One region of the Rhizobium sp. EC-SD404 genome, then DNA from elsewhere that is predicted to be linked to it. Evidence: riboswitches for the same ligand, from Rfam matches in the RefSeq annotation. Region 1 holds a riboswitch; each other region holds the start of a gene.

Region 1 (6,383 bases):
CGATCTCGGTCCCGTCCAGGGCTCGGCCAAGCCGCAATCGAGCGGATCAAACGCGAGGAAGGCATCGAGGCTTATCGCGCGCTGCAGGCTCTGGTCCCCGCCCTCGCCCTGACCGCGCGGCACGCGTGCCAATGCGACGGTCAGATCCGTCAGCAGCCGGCCCTCGGGTGCCACGCCGAAAACATGCAACCCGTCGCGGATTTGCATTTCCTTGAGGTCGCAGAGGTAAGCGTCGAGCTTTTCCAGCGCTGCATCGTCTCCGTCTCCAGCTGCGATGCCGACGTCATGGTCGAGGCCGATATCGCGCATCAGCTCGAGAATCTGTCGCTTGAGCAGCTTGATCCGGCGCGGATCGCTGCCGGCGGCCTGATAGTATTCATCGACCAGCGCCTCTAGGTCCTTGAGCGGCCCATAACTCTCGGCGCGCGTCAGCGGTGGCGTCAGGTGATCGATGATGACCGCAGACGAGCGGCGCTTGGCCTGCGTCCCCTCGCCCGGATCGTTGACGATGAACGGATAGACATGCGGCATCGGCCCGAACACGATTTCCGGATAGCACCGGTCCGAAAGCGCCAGCGCCTTGCCGGGCAGCCATTCGAGATTGCCGTGCTTGCCCATATGGACGACGGCATGGGCGCCATAGACCGTGCGGAGCCAGGCATAGAAGGCGATGTAGCCGTGCGGCGGCACGAGATCCGGCGCGTGATAGGTTTCCTTCGGATCGATATTGTATCCACGCGCGGGCTGGATGCCGACGACCGTCTGGCCGAACCGCATCAGCGGCAGCGCAAAACGATCGCCGAGGATGAACGGATCCTGCTCCGGTGCGCCCCATCGAGCGACCACCTCTTCCTGAATCGATTCGGGAAGTGTTGCGAAGAACGCCTTGTAATCATTGAGCGCCATCGTCTCGCGAATTTCGCGGGCATCGACGGCGGCATTGGTCGGCCCGGCCATCAGCGCGGTGATCAACGCATCGCCATCGGCAGGCAGATCGTCGACCACATAGCCCGCGCCTTGCATCGCCTTCAGCACTTCGATGGTGCCGGCCGGCGTATCCAGGCCGACGCCGTTGCCCAGCCGCCCGTCGCGGTTCGGGTAATTGGCGAGCACGATCGCGACGCGGCGGTCGGAGGGTGCAGTTCGGCGCAAGCTCGCCCAATTCGCGGCAAGGTCGGCAACAAAATCGATGCGGTCTGCCAACGGCTCGTGCGCGACGATATTCGCCTCGACCGTCTCATCGTACCGCTCGGCCGATTTGAACGAGACAGCGCGCGACAGGATCCGCCCGTCCACTTCAGGCAACGCCACATGCATGGCAAGATCGCGTGCCGACAGCCCTTGCGCCGACGCCTCCCACGCAGATCGCGCCGAGCCGGAGAACACCACCTGAAGCACCTGGGCGCCGGTCGATTCCAGCACGGTGCCTTTCGTTGCACCGCCCGGCGCCGAGACGGCGAAACCGGTGGCATTGATGACGACGTCCGGCGGCGCCTTGGCAAAGCTTCGTTCGACGGCCGCGATCGAAACTGGGTCTTTGAGGCTGGAAACGAAAAGCGGCGTGACGGCGAAGCCTCGTGCCGAAAGCGCGTCGACCAAGGCTTTCACCGGCGCCGTCTGCCCGCTTTGGACAAGTGCGCGGTAAAATACGATGGAAACACGGCCGGCTTTCGTCCCGTGCTGAGAGCCGTTCTGCGCCCACACGCCGGCTCGCATCAGCGGAACCGCGCCGCCCGGCCTTGTCGAGCCGTCGATCATCGCCGCCGCGTAATCGAGCAGGCCGCGGGCGTTTTCCACCCCGCCCTCGTTGAGAAATGCCCAGAGCGCTTCCCGGTCAGCCGGTCGAACGGTCGAATACCGCGCAAGACCCTCGTCGGGCTTGTCGTCGCCCGGCAGCACCGCCAGCGCGATGCCCTCCCGGGCGGCCGTCGCCAGCAGCGCATCGAGCACATAGGCGAAATAGCTGGCTCCGCCGAGCGCGCGCACGACGATCAGCCGGGCGTGGCGTGCCGTCCGCTCGATGTAGGTATCGACCGACATCGGATGCTTCAGCGTCATCAGGCTCGCGACACGCACGGACCGCGCACCGGCACTGCCGCCCGCCCTGGCAGCCGCGATTGCTGCCAGTTCCGTATCGGCAGCCGATAGGAAAAGGATATCGCCCGGCGTCTGTCCGAGATCGATCGCCTCGTCTCCGTCGGCAATCGAGCCCTTCTGGCTCAGGAGGAGGTGCATGGCCGCCGTCGCTTGCCGCCATTACCGCATGGTCGGCGTTTCATCGTCATCGCGCGGCGTCTTGCAGCGCTGCAGTGATCGCCGCCTCGTCGAGCCCATCATGAAGACCGATGACGACGAGACGCGTCCCGCGCTCCTCGTTAGGCTTCCAGGCACGGTCGAAATAGCTGTCGACGCGGCTCCCCACCGCCTGCACCACGAGGCGCATGGGCTTGCCCTCGACGTCCGCGAAGCCCTTGAGCCGGAGGATGTCGTGGGTCGCGATGACGTCCTTGAGGGCCGACGCGAAACGGTCGGGTGCAGCGACAGCGCCCAAATCGACGACGAAGCTTTCGAAATCGTCGTGATCGTGCTCCTCGCCATTCTCGTGCTCGATCTCGTGATGGGATCGGCGATTGGCGATATCGCTTTCGGTCCCCACGCCGAGCCCGAGAAGGACGGCCGCCGACACGTTGCCACCCGACGCCTCGATCATCTGCGGCTTGCGGCTCGTGCGCGCCGCAACGTCAATCCGCACCGCGGTCATGCGCTCCAGGTCGACGAGATCGCTCTTGTTCAGGATGATGAGGTCGGCCGCCGTCAGCTGATCTTCGAACAGCTCTTCCAGCGGGCTTTCATGATCGAGGCTCTCGTCGGCGGCACGCATGGCGTCGACGCGATCTTCGTCATCGGCGAAGCGGCCGGCCGCGACTGCGGCGCTGTCGACGACGGTGACGACGCCGTCAACCGTGACGCGCTCCTTGATGCCGGGCCAGTTGAAGGCGTTGACGAGCGGTTGCGGCAGCGCGAGGCCCGAGGTCTCGATGATGATGTGATCCGGCAGGCGGTCGCGCTCCAGAAGCTTTTCCATCGTCGGGATGAAGTCGTCGGCGACCGTGCAGCAGATGCAGCCATTGGTCAGTTCGACGATGTCGTCTTCGGTACAGGTTTCGGCACCGCAGCCTTTCAGCACGTCGCCATCGACGCCCAGATCGCCGAATTCGTTGATGATCAGCGCGATGCGGCGCCCTTGCGCATTCATCAGCAGGTTTCGAATGAGCGTCGTCTTTCCGGCGCCGAGGAAGCCGGTGATCACCGTTGCCGGTATCTTCGCTTGCATGGAAACTAACCCTTCATTTTGAGCGGCAGGCCGGCTGCGACGAAGTAGACCTCGTCGGCGACCGCCGCGATTTTCTGGTGCAGGCGCCCTGCATGATCGCGAAAGGCGCGCGCCATGGAATTTTCCGGAACGATGCCGAGACCGACCTCATTGGAGACGAGGATAACGCGTCCGGGCGGGCTGACGAGGAGCGAGACGAGATCGTCGAAATCGGATTCGATCGCAGCATCGCCCTGCTCCTCCATCATGAGATTGGTGACCCAGAGCGTAAGGCAGTCCACCAGCACGACGCGTTCGGGACGCAGGTGCTCGCGCAGCACTCCCGTCAGCGACAGGGGGCAATCATGGGTCACCCAGTCCGCACCTCGATCAACCCGGTGGCGTGCGATCCGGGCACGCATCTCGTCGTCGAAGGCTTGTGCCGTCGCGACGTAATGGCGAGGAAGGCCGGTCTCCCGCGCCAGCGTCTCGGCGAATGCCGATTTGCCGGAGCGGGCTCCGCCGAGGACGAAGACCGCCCCGTTCCGTGCTGCTGCCATCCGCTCAGGCGAGACCGATCGCGGCAAGCAGATGCTCGCCCACGAGCAAAGCGCCAACGCCTGCCACGACACCACCGGAAATCCGCAATGCGACATTCTCGGCAGTTCGGCCCGGTGCGAACAGCGCCGTTACCGCAAGCCCGGCGCCGATCGCAATCAGGTACTGGGTCGCTGCGAAACCGGCGAGGTAGGCGAGAACCGGCGTTGTTTCGGCACCGAACACGGCTTCGCCATAGGCATGACCATGAAAGAGGCCGGCCAGCGCGAAGACGGCAGCGTAGGCGGCCGGCGCGTAGTCGCGGCCCGAAAGCAGCATGATGCCGAGCACCGCGACCGACAGCGCCACCATGACTTCCACGAAGGGCAGTCCCACCGATGCGAGATGTACGAGCGTTCCGACCACCGTCGCCCCGACGAAGAAGAGCGGCATGGCGAAGCGATGACGCGTGAGCGTTGCCGCGATGCCGACGGCGATGATGAAGGCCAGATGGTCGAGCCCGATGATCGGGTGCCCGATGCCGGACAGAAGACCGGCGGAGAATGTGGACGGCGTTTCGCCGCCCATCGGGTGGTGGGCATAGGCAGACGAGGCAAGCACAGTGAAGACTACGGCCGTCAAGCCGCGGTTCAAGACGATCATAAAGACAACTCCCGTGTCAGATGGGCCCAAAATGGCCTCTGAACGGTGTGTTCGCCTGACCGCGCAGCCTCCCCCAATATCCGGGCTTCCCGGAAACGAGACTGTTGGCCAAGAGCGGAACACCCCGTCCCTCTAGGTTCGAAATCGACGGGCAGGTCTCCTGGCTCATGGCTGCAGCATCGGGCGCAATGCCCGATGCAACGGCTTGTCCCTCACCTTCCCGGAGTTTGCGGCGCTGCGCTGGCGGACGATTCGTAGACAAGAGGCGTCCAGCCATGGTTCTGCGCAGTCGCCACTCCAGTGGCTTTTCCGGCGTCCTCGGTCTGGTGGTCCGCAATGCACCACGCATCGCTCCAACCGTCAGACCAAGATCGTCGGATGGGAAAGCCTCGCCACTCTACAGTCGCGGGGTCGGCTGCGATCAAGGCGCCCGGATTGGGTCCACCCCTCGCATTCCCTTTTCATCCCCGAACGCCGATGGCGGCCGAGGAACCTTTCGATGCACTAGAAATAGGCGTGGCGCGCGATCGGTGTCAATCGCGTTTGAGAACTGGGCGCATCATACAACAGCCGCCGAGGCGAGAAGCCTGTCGACATCCAGCACTTGCTCCAGCCGCGCGGCGATGGCGTCGAGGGCGATGTCCACGCCCTGCGCATACCCATCCGCACCGGCCTCGATCCCAAGCGTCGAGAGATAGGCGCGGCGAAACCCATCGGCAGCAAATAGGCCGTGGAGATAGGTGCCCATGACGCGCCCATCGGCCGTCATCGCGCCATCCGGTCGTCCGTCGATCACGACAGGCGCGCGTCCGGCATCGGGTCCCTCGCTAAGGCCGAGATGAATTTCGTATCCCTGCAACGGCTCGTCGAACACCGTCGAATGAGCGGCGACGTTGCGCACGATCTTGTCGGGCTCCATAACCGTTTCAATGTCGAGAAGGCCGAGCCCCTCGACGCGCGACGGGGCGCCTTCGAGCCCGAGCGGATCGGCGACGCTGCGCCCCAGCATCTGGTAGCCGCCGCAGATGCCGACGACATGCCCGCCGCGACGCACATGCCTGGCAAGATCGAGATCCCAACCATTCGCCCGAAAGGCGGCCAGGTCGCCGATGGTGGATTTCGAACCGGGGATCACGATCAGGCCGGCATCGTCCGGCAAGCGTTCGCCGCTGCGCACATAGACCAGTTCGACCTGCGGCTCGGCGGCGAGCGGATCGAGATCGTCGAAATTGGCGATTCGCGACAGAACGGGTACGGCCACCTTCAGCGCCCGCGCCGATCCCGCCACCAATCGCTCGAGCGCCACGGAATCCTCGGCCGGCAATCGAGCCGTCTCGGCCAGCCAAGGGACGACACCGAAGCTTTGCCAGCCGGTAAACCTCGTGATCGCCGCAAGCCCATCGTCGAAAAGCGACACGTCACCGCGAAACTTGTTGATCAGGAAGCCGCAGATCATGCGGCGGTCTTCTTCCGGCAGGATGTGGTGCGTTCCGACGAGCGAGGCGATCACGCCGCCGCGGTCGATGTCGCCGACGAGCACCACCGGTACGCCGGCCTTCGTCGCAAAGCCCATATTGGCGATGTCGCCAGCGCGCAGATTGATCTCGGCAGGCGACCCGGCCCCTTCCACCAGCACGAGGTCGCAATCCTGCTTGAGAAGCGCAAAGCTCTCCATCACCTTTTCGAGCAACTGCGGCTTCAGCGCCTGGTAGTCCCTGCCCCTGGCCTTGCCCACGACGCGGCCGTGAACGACGACCTGGCTTCCCGTCTCACTTTCCGGCTTCAGAAGGATCGGATTCATGTGGATCGAAGGCGCTATGCGCGCGGCCAGCGCCTGCAACCACTGCGCCCGCCCCATCTCGCCGCCATC
Region 2 (6,383 bases), 2.1 Mb from region 1:
GACGATGAGCGCTCCACCGAGGAAGCCTTGCTCGATGCCGATATCGAACCCGATGCTTTCTTCCGGAACGAGATCGGGGTTTCCGACGAAGCTTTCCGGATCATAGCCGAATTGCTCGATGAAGGTGGGATTGGTGACGCCCGTCCCGATCGAGGAGTGCAGACGCGTGAGCGTGCCCGGAACGGCCCAGGCACCGCTGAGGCTGAACGTCGTGGAATCGGCGAAGCGGTCGTTCAGATCGTGACGGATCGCGCCATTCAGAAAGAACTGCCCGAGATACTCGCCGCGATATTCGGCAACGAACGAGTTCCCATCGCGGCTCTGGCGTTCGGTCAGGTGAGACGGCAGGTAGGTTTCCCGCTCGAACTCGTACCCGCCTGTGATCTTGTGCGTGGCGTCGAGCAGGTTCGGCGTGTCGAACGCATAGGTCGCCTGATAGGAAACGGTGACGCGGTTGCCGTCGCTGGATGTTGCAAGCGCTCCATCGGTGAAGTTTTCACGGAACGTGTCGTTGCCGGAGATTCGCAGATTTTGCGTCCAGGCGCCATCGGCAGATTCATGCGTAAGCCCGAGCGAACCAACAAGCTCTTCTGTAGCCGTTTCCTCGTCGCCATCGACGACCAGGCCGACGAACGGGCCCGGCAGGAAGTCCGGCGGTCCGAGCGTCTCGAAATTCTGCGGATCGAGTTCGCTGCGGCGATTGACGTAGCGAAGCGTGCCGTCGAGCGTCAGCCCCGGCATCAGGTCATAGGCGAACCGGCCGTTGAGCGTGGCATTGCGGTCGCCGTCCTTCTCCGAGCCGAACGGCGAGACATTGTAGCCGTCGCTGCGTCGGAACGTGGCGCCGAGCGACAGATCGAAATCGTCGCGCCCGCCACTCAGCGTGACGCCGCCGAGCACGGTGCCGTCGGTTCCGGTCTCGCTCCGTACGTTCGTCCTGAAGCCGCCACGCTCGCCGCGCTTGGTGATGACGTTGATGACGCCCGAGAGCGCGTTGGACCCATAAAACGCGCTTTGCGGCCCACGCAGGACCTCGATACGTTCGATGTCGGACGTCATGAGGCTGCCGAAATCAAACTCGCCGGCCGCCGTGTCGCTGACGTCCACGCCGTCGATCATGACGATGACGTGGTTGGCTTCCGCGCCGCGTACGCGCACCTGCGTCTGCGCCCCGATCGATCCCATGCGGGAGACGGACAGTCCGGGAACCGTGCGCAGGATATCGGCAACCGACGTGACCTGGCTTCGCTCGATATCCTCGGCAGTGATCACGGTGAAGGCGCGGCCGGATTTTTCCTGGGCCACGGGTGTCAGCCCGTCGGTGACCAGCAGACGGTCGAGAACGGTAGTGGTCTCGGCATCCTGAGCGTTGGCAACGCCGACAGCTGCCAGCAGGATCGCGCCTGCTGGAATGAATATTCTAAGCAATGTGTCTGCCCCTTCGGGTCATGGAACGGCACGGAGGCACGCTCCCGGTTTCATCAGAAACCGCAGACGGACGGACGGCAGAGGCGATATGCACAAAGGCTCACCAAAGGTCGCACCCGGCGTGCGGCAACACTCTTTCAAATGTCACCGCCACGGACGACCGCGCATGGACCACACCCCGTGTCCACGCATGGGTGACTGGAACAGGCAGGTCTCCTGACTTCCGCGTCAACGCTCCATCTTCCGCCTTCCCGAATGTGCGAACACACCCAGTGGCATCGTGGAAGGAAGCTCGGCGGCTACAGTTGCGGGGGCAGTTGCGGGATTGGCCAGATGGCCGAACCGCATTCCCTTTTCATCCACCCGAAGGTGAAACCCGTTCCGAGCACACGTTTAGGGGTGGGCGTTCCTTGGGTCAATCCGCCGGCTCGCCCATGCTGGGAAATCTTCGCTCCAAGAGATTCTTTAGAGCGTCTCGATCGTTTTCAGAGCGCCATCCAGGGCCTTGCCTTCCTCGTCGAGAAGGGCGGCTTCGCGCAGACGCCGCAGCCAGTCGGCCGCATCCTCCCGGTGGCGGATCATCGGCAGACCGTCCATGACGCGTCGGTACTTCGACAGGCCGCGCTCGTGCGTGTCGGAATATCCCTTGATCAGGCGCCGGCATTTCAGCACCTCGACGGCCAGATCGTAATTGATGTCGCGGACCGACAGCGCCGTTTCCAGCCATTGCGTCATGTGCTTCATCTCCACCTCGTGGCGGAGCAGGCGTCGTCGCGCGGGCTTCAAGGTCGCAATCCCGTAGAGCATGCCGAAGCCGACGATGCCGTCGGTGCGGATGCGGCGGCCGCGGTTGAACACCTTGTCGAGGGCGCCGAACACCCTTGGGCTGTTCTCGATCCAGCGTCCGAGCCGGACAGGCAACGTGCCGCAGATTTCCTGCATGCGCGGATGAAAATACTCCGTCACATGGGCGATGGCGTCGCCGCCGATCCCCTGTTCGCGCCGCAGCCGCGCTTCGCGGCTCGCACGGGTCTTGAGGTCGGCCACGCGAATGATGTCGTCATAGACCATCGCGTTGGCGATGTATTTGGCGGCCTCGATCGACAGCCGCCATTCATGCGCAGCATCGTCGGTAGCGATGACCTTCTTGAGATGGTCGAGATAGTCTCGGCCGTAGGCGAGATCCTGGTAGTCCACGACCTTGCGTAGACCACGACCGGCCATGTCCTGCACGGGAGCAGGGAGGTCGCCGATCATGTTGCGCAGCGTGCGCCATTCGGAAACCAGCGCTTCGGGACCTTCCGGATCGCGCGCTTCGGCTTTCACCGCTTCGGGAACGGCGACCGACGGTGTCTTTCCGCCTGCAAGCGCAAGGTCGCACGCGGCATTGAACGCCCGCAGGCTCGCCTCGACGCCGCGGCCGGAACGCCGGATGGTCGCCTCGTAGGCGTCGCGCTCGAAGGGCAGGGCGCCGCTGCCGGCAAGGGCTCCGAACAGGCTGGACGAAATCACGCTGCCAGCATCGACCGCGACCTGCTCCATGTCGAAGCAGACGAGGCGATGTGCGGCGGCGGCAACGGCTTCCGTCACGCCAGGTGAGTCCGCGCGGCCATCGCCTGGCACGATCTTCTCGGAAACTGCGAGGACCCGGTGGGCCGAGGCGATCAGCGTCGTGCGATCCGGCGTCACGAAGCCGCGCATGACGGCGCGCCCGGCTTCCATGAGTTCCGCGGCGATGAGGATATCGACGTCGCCGGGAGCAGGGCTCAGCGAGAAGATCGGGTCACGTCCGGTGTCGGGCGCCATTTCGACGTAATAGATCGTCGCCCCGGTGCGCTGGGCGACGCCTGCGACCGATGTCGACTGCGCGCGATAGCCGGCACTTTCGGCCAGATCGATCACCCAATCGGTGAGCACGCCGCCGCCCTGGCCGCCGACGGCCAAGATTGCGATCTTGATGATCGATGTCGTGGCGTCCACGCCATCGGTCGGGAGGTCGGGGAGGCGGTGAATGGTCATCTCAATTCTCCGCGAAGATCAGGCGGCTGCGTTCGCGGCGGTTCTTGAGCCAGCCGATCACCCGGCGTCGCAGCCGGTCGGCGAACCGGTCGACACTTGTCGGGTTTTGGATGAGGTCGGCGCGGTAGAAGGACGGGCAGAGCACGGCGGCATCGGCCACCTCGCCGCAATTGCCGCAACCGACGCAGCTCTGGTCGATGCTGGCAACCGGATCGTCGCGCAGCGGATCGTCGAGTTGCTTGACCGAAAGCGACGGGCAGCCCGAAAGCCGCATGCAGGCGTGGTCGCCCGTGCAGACATCCTCGTCCACGCCGAACCGCGGGCGCACCACCCGTTCGCCGGCCTTGAGCGCGGCCTGCTTGAGCGGCTTTTCGCGGCGCTGGCGGTTCAGCATGCATTCCGAAGAAGCGATGATGACCTTCGGGCCCGTTTCCGGCGTCGTCAGTGCTTCCTTGAGCGTGGCCTGCAGCTTGCCGACATCATAGGTGCGATCGATCTGGCGCACCCATTCCACGCCCATGCCCTTCACGGCCTTGGCGATCGGGTGCTTGGTCGATTTGGAGCGATTGTCGGCGCGCGACGACAGCACGTCCTGCCCGCCGGTCGCGGCGGAATAGTAATTGTCCACGATGACGATCACGCCATCGTTGCGGTTGAAGACCGCGTTGCCGATCGAGGAGGTGAGGCCATTGTGCCAGAAGCCGCCGTCGCCGACGAACGAGATCGAACGCCGTTCCGCTTGTCTGTCGTTGAAGGCGGAAGCCGAAGCCGGGCCGAGGCCGTAGCCCATCGTCGTTGCGCCGAGCTCGAAAGGCGCGTTGATCGAAAACAGATGGCAGCCGATGTCCGAGGCAATGTGGTGCTTGCCGAGTTCCTGCTCGACGAGCTTGGTGGCGGCGAAGATCGGCCGTTCCGGGCACCCGGTGCAGAAGCCCGGCGGCCGCATCGGCACCTTCGTCTGCAGTTGCTGAATGCTGTCGCTCGGCAGCGGCGTGTTCGGAGCCCGGCCCTTTGAAGGCAGGATGCCGCCGCCATGCTCGTCGAGGAACGTGCGGATGCCGTCGAGCATGACCTGGCCGGTATATTCGCCAGCCATCGGGAAGGGGCCCTTGCCGATCAGCTTCGTCGTTCCACCCGCCTTGTAGAGCATCGAACCGAAGGCCTGCTCGATATAGTCGGGCTGGCCTTCCTCGACGACGAGCACTGCGTCCTTCCCGGCGCAGAAATCGAGGAATTCGTCGTTCAGCAGCGGATAGACGCAGTTCAGAACATAAAGCGGAACCTTCGTCTCGCCGTAGATATCGGCAAGGCCGATGCGCTGCAGTGCGCGCAGGACCGCATTGTACATGCCGCCCTGCAGGACGATACCAACCTTGGCTTCGTCGGGGCCGAAGAATTCGTTGACGTTGTGTCTGCGGATGTAATCCATCGCCTGGGGCAGGCGCTTGTTGATCTTTTCCTGCTCGTGCAGGAACGAGGCCGGCGGCAGCACGATGCGGTTGGTGTCGCGGCGGGGATTCTCCAGCGCATCGCGCACACTCATGCCCGGCCGCTTGTTGTCGGACGCGGTGAAGCGGCCATGGACGTGGCAGCCGCGAATGCGAACCTGCATCATGACCGGCGTGTTCGACGCTTCGGACAGCTCGAAGCCGTGGCGGACCGTCTCGACGATCGATGGCAGGTTAGGACGCGGGTCGAGCAGCCAGATCTGGCTCTTCATCGCAAAGGCGTGGCTGCGCTCCTGCATGATGGAGGAGCCTTCGCCGTAATCCTCGCCGACGATGACGAGCGCGCCGCCGGTGACGCCGCCGGATGCGAGGTTTGCCAGCGCATCCGACGCGACGTTGGTGCCAACCGTCGATTTGAAAGTGACTGCGCCGCGGATCGGGTAGTGCACCGAGGCCGCGAGCATCGCAGCTGCCGTGGCTTCGGAAGCGCTCGCTTCGTAATGCACGCCGAGTTCGCCGAGAATGTCCTGCGCGTCCGCCAGCACGTCCATCAGATGGCTGATCGGCGCACCCTGGTAGCCGCCGACATAGCCGACGCCGTTTTCAAGAAGTGCCTTGGTGATGGCCAGGATGCCTTCGCCATGGAACGTCTCGCCCGCACCCATGCGCAGCTTCTGCACTTCCTTGGCAAATGAACGTTCGGCCATTGAGGGTCAGTCCTTTCAGCATGGAAAGCTGGAACAATAAAATATGCAAATGCATATTCATGCCCGCAGCCGATGCAGTCAAGGGCAGCCTCCGCTCAAAAGTCGTGGCGGCGAATGTTCCTCAGGATTTTGTGCAGCGTGGCGATGAACGCTTCGCGCTCCGCCGGATCGATGCCGACGAACATCGCTTCATAGGCAGACAGCATTGTCGGCCACGCGCCGGAGAAGCGCTGGCGCCCCTCTTCGGTGATGAAGATGTTGCGCACGCGATTGTCGTCCGCCGCGGCTTCCCGGCGGATGAGCCCCTCGGATTCCATCTGGTCGAGCGCACGGCTGAGCGTCGATTGCTCCACCACCGCGTAGACCGCAAGTTCGTTGATGCGCAGGCCGTCATTGATCGAGAGAACGGCGAGCGCCCGCATCTTCGGCGTGGTGATGTTCGCCGCCGTCAGATCTTCCCGGAGCGCCTGGTTGTAGCGCCCCATGATGCGGTTCATCAGATAGGGCGCGAACCGCTGCAGGCCGATTTCGCCGAGCGTCCTGCCGGAGTCCATGTGTTCGACGGCATCATCGCGATCTTCCGCACGCTCAGGTGCTTCCGTCTGCTGCATGGCGCTTCCCGACCCTTGGCGACGCCGTCCATAGGGCCGGCGCATCGTTTTCGTTGCCGGGGCTTTCTAGTCAAGTTTCGGGCGGCCCGCTACTGCGACCATAGTTCTCGCTCATGCATCCGGATCGAGGACGGCCTTCAGGAACTCGCGCGTGCGTTCGCGCTTGGGGT
Region 3 (6,383 bases), 1.5 Mb from region 1:
GATCGGGTTCTGCGCACGCTTCTTCTCGGAGCGGATCGAAGAGGTGCGTCCGGGACCTTCGGAAGCGCTGACGGCAACGGGCGGTGGCCGCCTGTCCGTCATCTTCGGTGCCATCGTGCCGGAAACGCTGGCATCTATGACCGGCACAAGCCTTTATGCGGTTGAGAAAGCCATCCGTTCGGCCGTCACGCTCGGCCTCGTCGGCGCAGGCGGCATCGGGGTCGAGCTGTCCTCGTCCATGCGGCTTTTCAACTTCGATGAGGCAGCAGCAATCATCATCGTCATACTGGTCGTCGTGGTGGGCTTCGAGCAAATTTCCGCGGTGATCCGACGCCGCGTGATCTAGTTCGCGCCGAACAAGCGCGTCGAGCGCTCGATAGACTTGAAACGACCCGCCTGAAATCGCTCGCAAGTCGAACTGACACTCGGCTGGCCGACAGCCAATCAACATGACCTAGCCTAACTCTGTCGACGCGTGGGCGCTTGTACGGCGCGATGCGAAGCGGCGGCTTGATGCCGCCACAAGCCCGGCTCACGCCGCGATATGTGATAACATTACTTTTCCATTGACGAATGTAATATCGTTACGTAAATGGCTATCAGGGTGCCGACGGACCGGCTTGTCCATGCGGCGGCCGTCTTTGCCTTCGGCTGGTGGGATGACGGGCGATGGTTCTGTGCTTGCCTCATTCAAAGACTTCGACGCTCGGACGGCCCCGAAACCATCCATCCGTTCAATCGCAAGGAGACAATAATGCTACGATCGATCGCCTACGCATCCGGGGTCGCACTGATCTTGACGACCGGCGCTCTGGCGCAAGACGAAGGGCATGATACCGGCGATGTCACCTTTTACCGCGTGTTTGTCGGCGATCATTCCGCCCCTAGGGTCACCGCATTTGATTTGAGCAAGGCGGACAACCGCTGGACGTTCGAGACCACAGGTCAGGCCAAACTCTACGGAGCGGACGACGGAGCAGCCGTCGTTGCAGTCCAGTCGGATGATGACGCAGTCCACTTTATAAGGAGCGGTATCTCGCTCCATTCCCACGGGGAGCATTCCGACATTGAAATCGCGGATCCCGTCGCCGTCGAAGCGACCCTGACCGGCCCCCGCCCCTTTCACGTAATCGATCATGACGGCAAGATCGTCATCAATTTCGACCGGGGCGGCTTCGCCGAAATCATCGACGCGCATGAATTGTCCCAGGGCGAGCTGGAAACCACTCGCATTACACAGGCGCGTGCTCACCACGGATTCGTCGCTCCAGTGGGTCGAGACTGGGTGACGACTGTTGCCTCGGACGCCCCCGGCGAAGGGGATGCGGCGCCTGCGCGTATCGGCCTTCAGCAGGTCGACGAGGATGGCACTGCCATCGGCGACGTCGCCACCTGCACGGCAATTCATGGCGAGGCCTTCTCAGGCGAGTACTTGGCCGCAGGGTGCGATGAAGGCATTCTGACGGTAACGGCAAGTGCGGCCGGGCCTGTATTCGAGATGCTTGCGTATCCGGAAGACCTGCCGGCAGGTGAGAGCACCGGGACGCTTCTCGGCGCCAGGAGCATGCAAGCCTTTCTCGGCAATTACGGCGCCGATGGGCTTGTCGTCGTCGATCCCGCCGATGAACCGCATTTCCGGTACGTCGAGCTGCCCTTCCGCCGAATCGATTTCGTGCTCGATCCTGTGAATGTCCGATATGGCTACGTTCTGACGGAAGATGGGACGCTGCATCAGATCGACGTTCTGGATGCCAGCATCTCCAACAGCGCACGGATCACATCGCCTTACTCCATGGACGGCCACTGGAACGATCCGCGGCCGCGCCTGGCAATGGCAGGCGACGAGATCGTGATGACGGACCCGAACGAGGGTCTGGTTCGCCGCATCGCGAAGGACACGCTTGATGAGATCGAAACAGTCGCTGTCGAGGGCACGCCCTACAACATTGTTATCGTCGGTGGCAGCGGCGTCGTTCACGATGAGGATGGCGACGAAGCGCGCGATACATCCGGACACGAGAACCACAGCCACGATTGAGGGCTGCTCCATTTGCGCTCGGTCAATAGGCCGGGCGCTCCGGCTGTATTGAGCTGCTCACAGCACAGAGTGGCTCGTCATTTCCTGGATGAAAGAATTTCAAAATGCCCAATCCTCACACACCCGCAGCAGAGAGCTTTTTCAGCAGCGAGCTGGCACGCCGCTATGATGAGCGTAACAGCGAGCTCGGCGAACTCAGCGCCGGTATGCATTTTGCCATTCGGCTGGTTCTGGACGACCTGCCATCCGACGCGCGCATTCTCTGTATCGGAGTCGGAACCGGCGCGGAAATACTGTCGCTGGCTCGATCTCACGCGGATTGGCGCTTTGTCGGTGTCGATCCATCGGCCGAAATGCTCGCGGTGTGCCGCGAGAAGCTGACGAGTGCCGGCCTGCTCGACCGGTGCGAACTGATCACCGGATACATCGATGACGTGCCGGCCGATAAGGGGTTCGACGCCATCGTCACGGTCATGGTCGCGCATTTCATATCTCGCGATGATCGACCGAACTTCTATCGAAACGTCTATGACCGCCTCAGGAGCAGTGGGTATTTTGTCAGCACGGAAATCAGTGCCGATCTGGAAGCAGCTGACTTCCCGCCCATGCTGAGGGACTGGGCGCGAATACAGGCATTGATGGGTGCCACTCCGGAAGCCCTGCGCAATTTGCCCATGATCCTCCGCAACGAACTCAGCCTGTTGTCGCCCGAAGCGACCGAGCAGCTTCTTCAAGAAACAGGCTTCAATCCACCCATCCAATTCTTTCAGACGTTTCTTGTCCACGGCTGGTACTCAACCAAATGACGGACCCTGTTGATCGACATGATCGATATGCTGCGCGATCGCGGCTCTCAGGAAGTTCATGAACGCTTCGGCTCTATCGATTGCATCGGCTTCGTCCCATCCCGTTGGCGTCGGACCGATCGTGATCAAGAGTGTCTCTGTTTCAGCATTGTGCACGCGGGACGATTGAGTTACCGCTGTCGGTGTCGGTTTCCGAAAGGAAATAACAGGGAATTCGCAGGCGACCTCGGTCGTCAAACGAAACTGCCCCCGCAACTGTAGGCGGCGAGTACTCCCCCAAAAATCCACTGGATCGGTTGATCTGGGAAGGAAGGGGTGTGCAGCGACCCGTCAGTCAGGAGACCTACCGACACGCTTGAACGTTAACGCCGGCGGGGTGTCCGGAGGGGAAGTCGTGTGTTTGCAGCCACAGGCCGATTGCGCCGAGCCAACTTTCAATCACATCGTCCTCAGCCGGATTCCCGTCTCTTCAACACAGATCGGGGTCGATCCAAATGAACAACGTTTCTCTCGCCGTGGCGGTCATTTCCGTCGCGATCCTTTCGGCGTCCATATCAGCAAACGCGACGGACTATCCGCTGCAGATCGAAAACTGCGGGCATACACTCACTTTCGATGAAGCACCCAAACGCTCGGTCGCCGTCGGCCAGTCCGCCACCGAAATGCTCTACGCGCTTGGCCTCGCCGAAACCGTTCAGGGAACTTCGGTCTGGTTCAATGACATCAGCGGCGAATTTGCTGAGACAGACGCGAAAATTCCAAGACTTGCGGACAATGAGCCCAGTTTCGAAAGCGTCTTATCCACGCAACCGGAACTCGTTGTGGCGCAGTTTTCAAGCCAGGTCGGCGAGCAAGGCGGCGTCGCCACGCGCGAACAGTTTCACGAGCTGGGCGTTGAGACCTACGTGATGCCGGCTGACTGCGTCGGAAAGGATAACTCTGTTGGCGACGGTGTAAGAAGCGACAGTTTCGATGTCGAGACCGTCTATGAAGCGATCGCCGAACTGGCCACGATCTTCGATATCGAAGATCGTGGAGAAACTCTGACCGCTGAACTGAAGCAGCGCCAGGAAGCTGCCACCGCCCGCGCAGAGCAACTCGGACTTGGCGATGTCAGTGGCGTATTCTGGTTCTCCAGCGTCGAGGCAGGTTCCGATCCCTTCGTGGCCGGGCAACGCGGCATCCCTGCCTCCATGATGGCGACGCTCGGAATGACGAACGTTGTGGAATCGAAGGAGGAATGGCCCACGGTCGGCTGGGAGACGATCGCTCGCGCTGACCCAGATGTCATCATGATCGCCCGCATGGACAGGCGGCGTTACGCGGCGGATGATTTCGAAAGCAAGCTCGAGTTCCTGAAATCGGATCCTGTCACGAGCCAGATGACCGCGGTCAAGAACGATCGGATCATCATCGTCGACGCCCATGCCGTCCATGCATCGGTCCGCATGTTCGAAGGCTTGGAAGCGATGGCGGATGGCCTCGAAAACGCAGGTCTCGCGCAATGAGGCTTCTGGCGGCCGGCGGGCGACGTTCATGGAGCGGCGGCAGCATTGCTCTGCTGACTTCGGGGGCGATCGTGCTGATGCTGGCCGCCATCCTGGCCGGGACGGCTATCGGGGAAACGCCCATCTCGCTTGGCAGCGTTTTCGCCACCCTGGCCAATCGCCTGGCTGGCGGAGGCTATGCCGTGCCGCCGATCGACGAGGGCATCATCTGGAACTACCGGCTGACGCGTGCGATCGTGGCGCTCTGTTGTGGCGCGGCGCTCGCCGTTTCGGGTCTCGTGCTGCAGAGCCTTCTGCGCAACGCGCTTGCCGATCCTTACATCCTGGGTATTTCCGCCGGCGCATCCACAGGCGCCGTGGGGGTTATGGTCGCTGGCCTGGGGGCAGGCCTCATCTCCATCTCGCTTGGCGCCTTCATGGGCGCCATTCTCGCCTTCGCTTTCGTAGCAATCCTGGCCCAGGCCGCGGGTGGCGGCGCTGCACAACGAGCCACCGGCTTGATCATCTTGGCGGGCGTCGCGGGCTCTCAGCTTTTCAACGCGATCACCTCATTCGTCATCGCGCATTCCGCAAGCGCAGAGCAGGTCCGCGGCATCACGTTTTGGCTGCTCGGCAATTTGAGTTCGGTGCGTTGGCCGGACGTCCAGCTGGCATTTCCAGTGGCGCTCTTTGGGATACTCTTCTGCTGCTGGCACCGCCGCGCCCTCGATGCATTCGCATTCGGCTCGGAATCGGCGGCCTCGCTCGGCGTACCGGTACGCCGCATTCAGATCATGCTGGTTGGCACCGTGGCTCTCATGACGGCGACGATGGTGAGCATCGTTGGATCGATCGGCTTTGTCGGCCTTGTCATCCCACACGCCGCCCGTTTTCTCGTCGGGGTTCGGCACGGACGCCTCTTGCCGGTTTCGGCAATTACCGGCGGGCTGTTCCTGGTGCTGGCAGACATCGTTTCAAGGGTGATCGTGCCCGGCCAGGTTCTGCCGATCGGGGTGGTCACCGCGCTTGTGGGAGCGCCGGCCTTCGCCATCATCCTTGTCCGGTCGCGGAGATCGGCATGATGCATTCGGCACGTGAGCTTTGGTGGCGCATTCGTGCCACCCGGATTGTTTCGGACATCGATCTCGACATCGTTCCTGGTGAGACCCTGGGTCTGGTCGGTCCGAACGGTTCGGGCAAGTCCACATTGCTGCGATTGCTGGCCGGCATGCTCGTGCCGTCACACGGAACGATCGAACTCGATGGCAAGCCGCTCAAATCCTATTCGCGGCGCGAGATTGCCCAGAAGGTCGCATTCGTCGAACAGATGGCCGACACATCCGAACGCATGACCGCCCGCGACGCGGTGGAACTGGGCCGGACGCCATGGCTATCGGCCCTGCAAAGCTGGTCGGGAGCAGACGATCTCGTCGTCGAGCGTTCCTTGAGTCAGGTCGGCATGCAGGAATTGTCCGACCGTGAATGGCAAACTCTTTCGGGTGGCGAAAGACAGCGGCTTCATATCGCACGTGCTCTCGCGCAACAGCCGAGCCTTCTTCTGCTCGACGAACCCACGAACCATCTGGACATCGAGCACCAGCTTGGCATCCTTCGGCTGATGAAGCAGCTCGCTGTCACAAGCATCATCGCGATGCACGACCTCAATCAGGCAATGGGCTGCGACCGCATCTGTGTTCTGCAAGGCGGTGCACGCGCCGCGCTCGGCCGCCCGCGTGACGTCCTGACACCTGAATTGATCCGAGAGGTCTTTCGGGTGGATGTGCGCTTCATCGAAGATCCACACGATCGACAGATCACGATGAGATTTTCGCCCCTCGCCACCGACAACCAACGCTTCATCAGCATGCCCGCGTAGGACGACACCTATGGAAACCGTGAACGACGCCGTAAGCAGATACTGGACCCGCGTCGCCGACGCATTCGACGGACGCGCCTCGCATGTGCGCCATCATGAAGTGTGGAAGCGCGTTGTTGCGGAGGCACTTGGAAACCGAACCGGGCTGAGGATGCTTGACTTGGGAACCGGGACAG

What was found. Region 1 has a riboswitch for cobalamin ahead of GC125_RS14715 (HupE/UreJ family protein). Riboswitches for the same ligand answer to the same signal wherever they lie in the genome.
Region 2: linked by a shared signal. The riboswitch ahead of GC125_RS04885 (TonB-dependent receptor plug domain-containing protein) and the one ahead of GC125_RS14715 (HupE/UreJ family protein) in region 1 are both predicted to bind cobalamin.
Region 3: linked by a shared signal. The riboswitch ahead of GC125_RS07600 (ABC transporter substrate-binding protein) and the one ahead of GC125_RS14715 (HupE/UreJ family protein) in region 1 are both predicted to bind cobalamin.

The regions. Positions count from the first base shown of each region.
Region 1 covers NZ_LR701459.1:2,873,591-2,879,973, forward strand. The annotation lists gene cobN (cobaltochelatase subunit CobN) at 1-2,235, opposite strand, end outside; gene cobW (cobalamin biosynthesis protein CobW) at 2,282-3,334, opposite strand; gene cobU (bifunctional adenosylcobinamide kinase/adenosylcobinamide-phosphate guanylyltransferase) at 3,340-3,873, opposite strand; gene GC125_RS14715 (HupE/UreJ family protein) at 3,878-4,513, opposite strand; cobalamin riboswitch at 4,647-5,025, opposite strand; gene GC125_RS14720 (cobyric acid synthase) at 5,073-6,383, opposite strand, start outside.
Region 2 covers NZ_LR701459.1:820,776-827,158, forward strand. The annotation lists gene GC125_RS04885 (TonB-dependent receptor plug domain-containing protein) at 1-1,428, opposite strand, end outside; cobalamin riboswitch at 1,618-1,823, opposite strand; gene GC125_RS04890 (indolepyruvate oxidoreductase subunit beta family protein) at 1,894-3,447, opposite strand; gene GC125_RS04895 (thiamine pyrophosphate-dependent enzyme) at 3,449-5,602, opposite strand; gene GC125_RS04900 (MarR family winged helix-turn-helix transcriptional regulator) at 5,698-6,156, opposite strand; gene ehuA (ectoine/hydroxyectoine ABC transporter ATP-binding protein EhuA) at 6,325-6,383, opposite strand, start outside.
Region 3 covers NZ_LR701459.1:1,394,527-1,400,909, reverse strand. The annotation lists gene phnE (phosphonate ABC transporter, permease protein PhnE) at 1-346, shown strand, start outside; gene GC125_RS07610 (metallochaperone AztD) at 755-2,038, shown strand; gene GC125_RS07605 (class I SAM-dependent methyltransferase) at 2,143-2,844, shown strand; cobalamin riboswitch at 3,014-3,209, shown strand; gene GC125_RS07600 (ABC transporter substrate-binding protein) at 3,339-4,352, shown strand; gene GC125_RS07595 (FecCD family ABC transporter permease) at 4,349-5,413, shown strand; gene GC125_RS07590 (ABC transporter ATP-binding protein) at 5,410-6,207, shown strand; gene GC125_RS07585 (class I SAM-dependent methyltransferase) at 6,218-6,383, shown strand, end outside.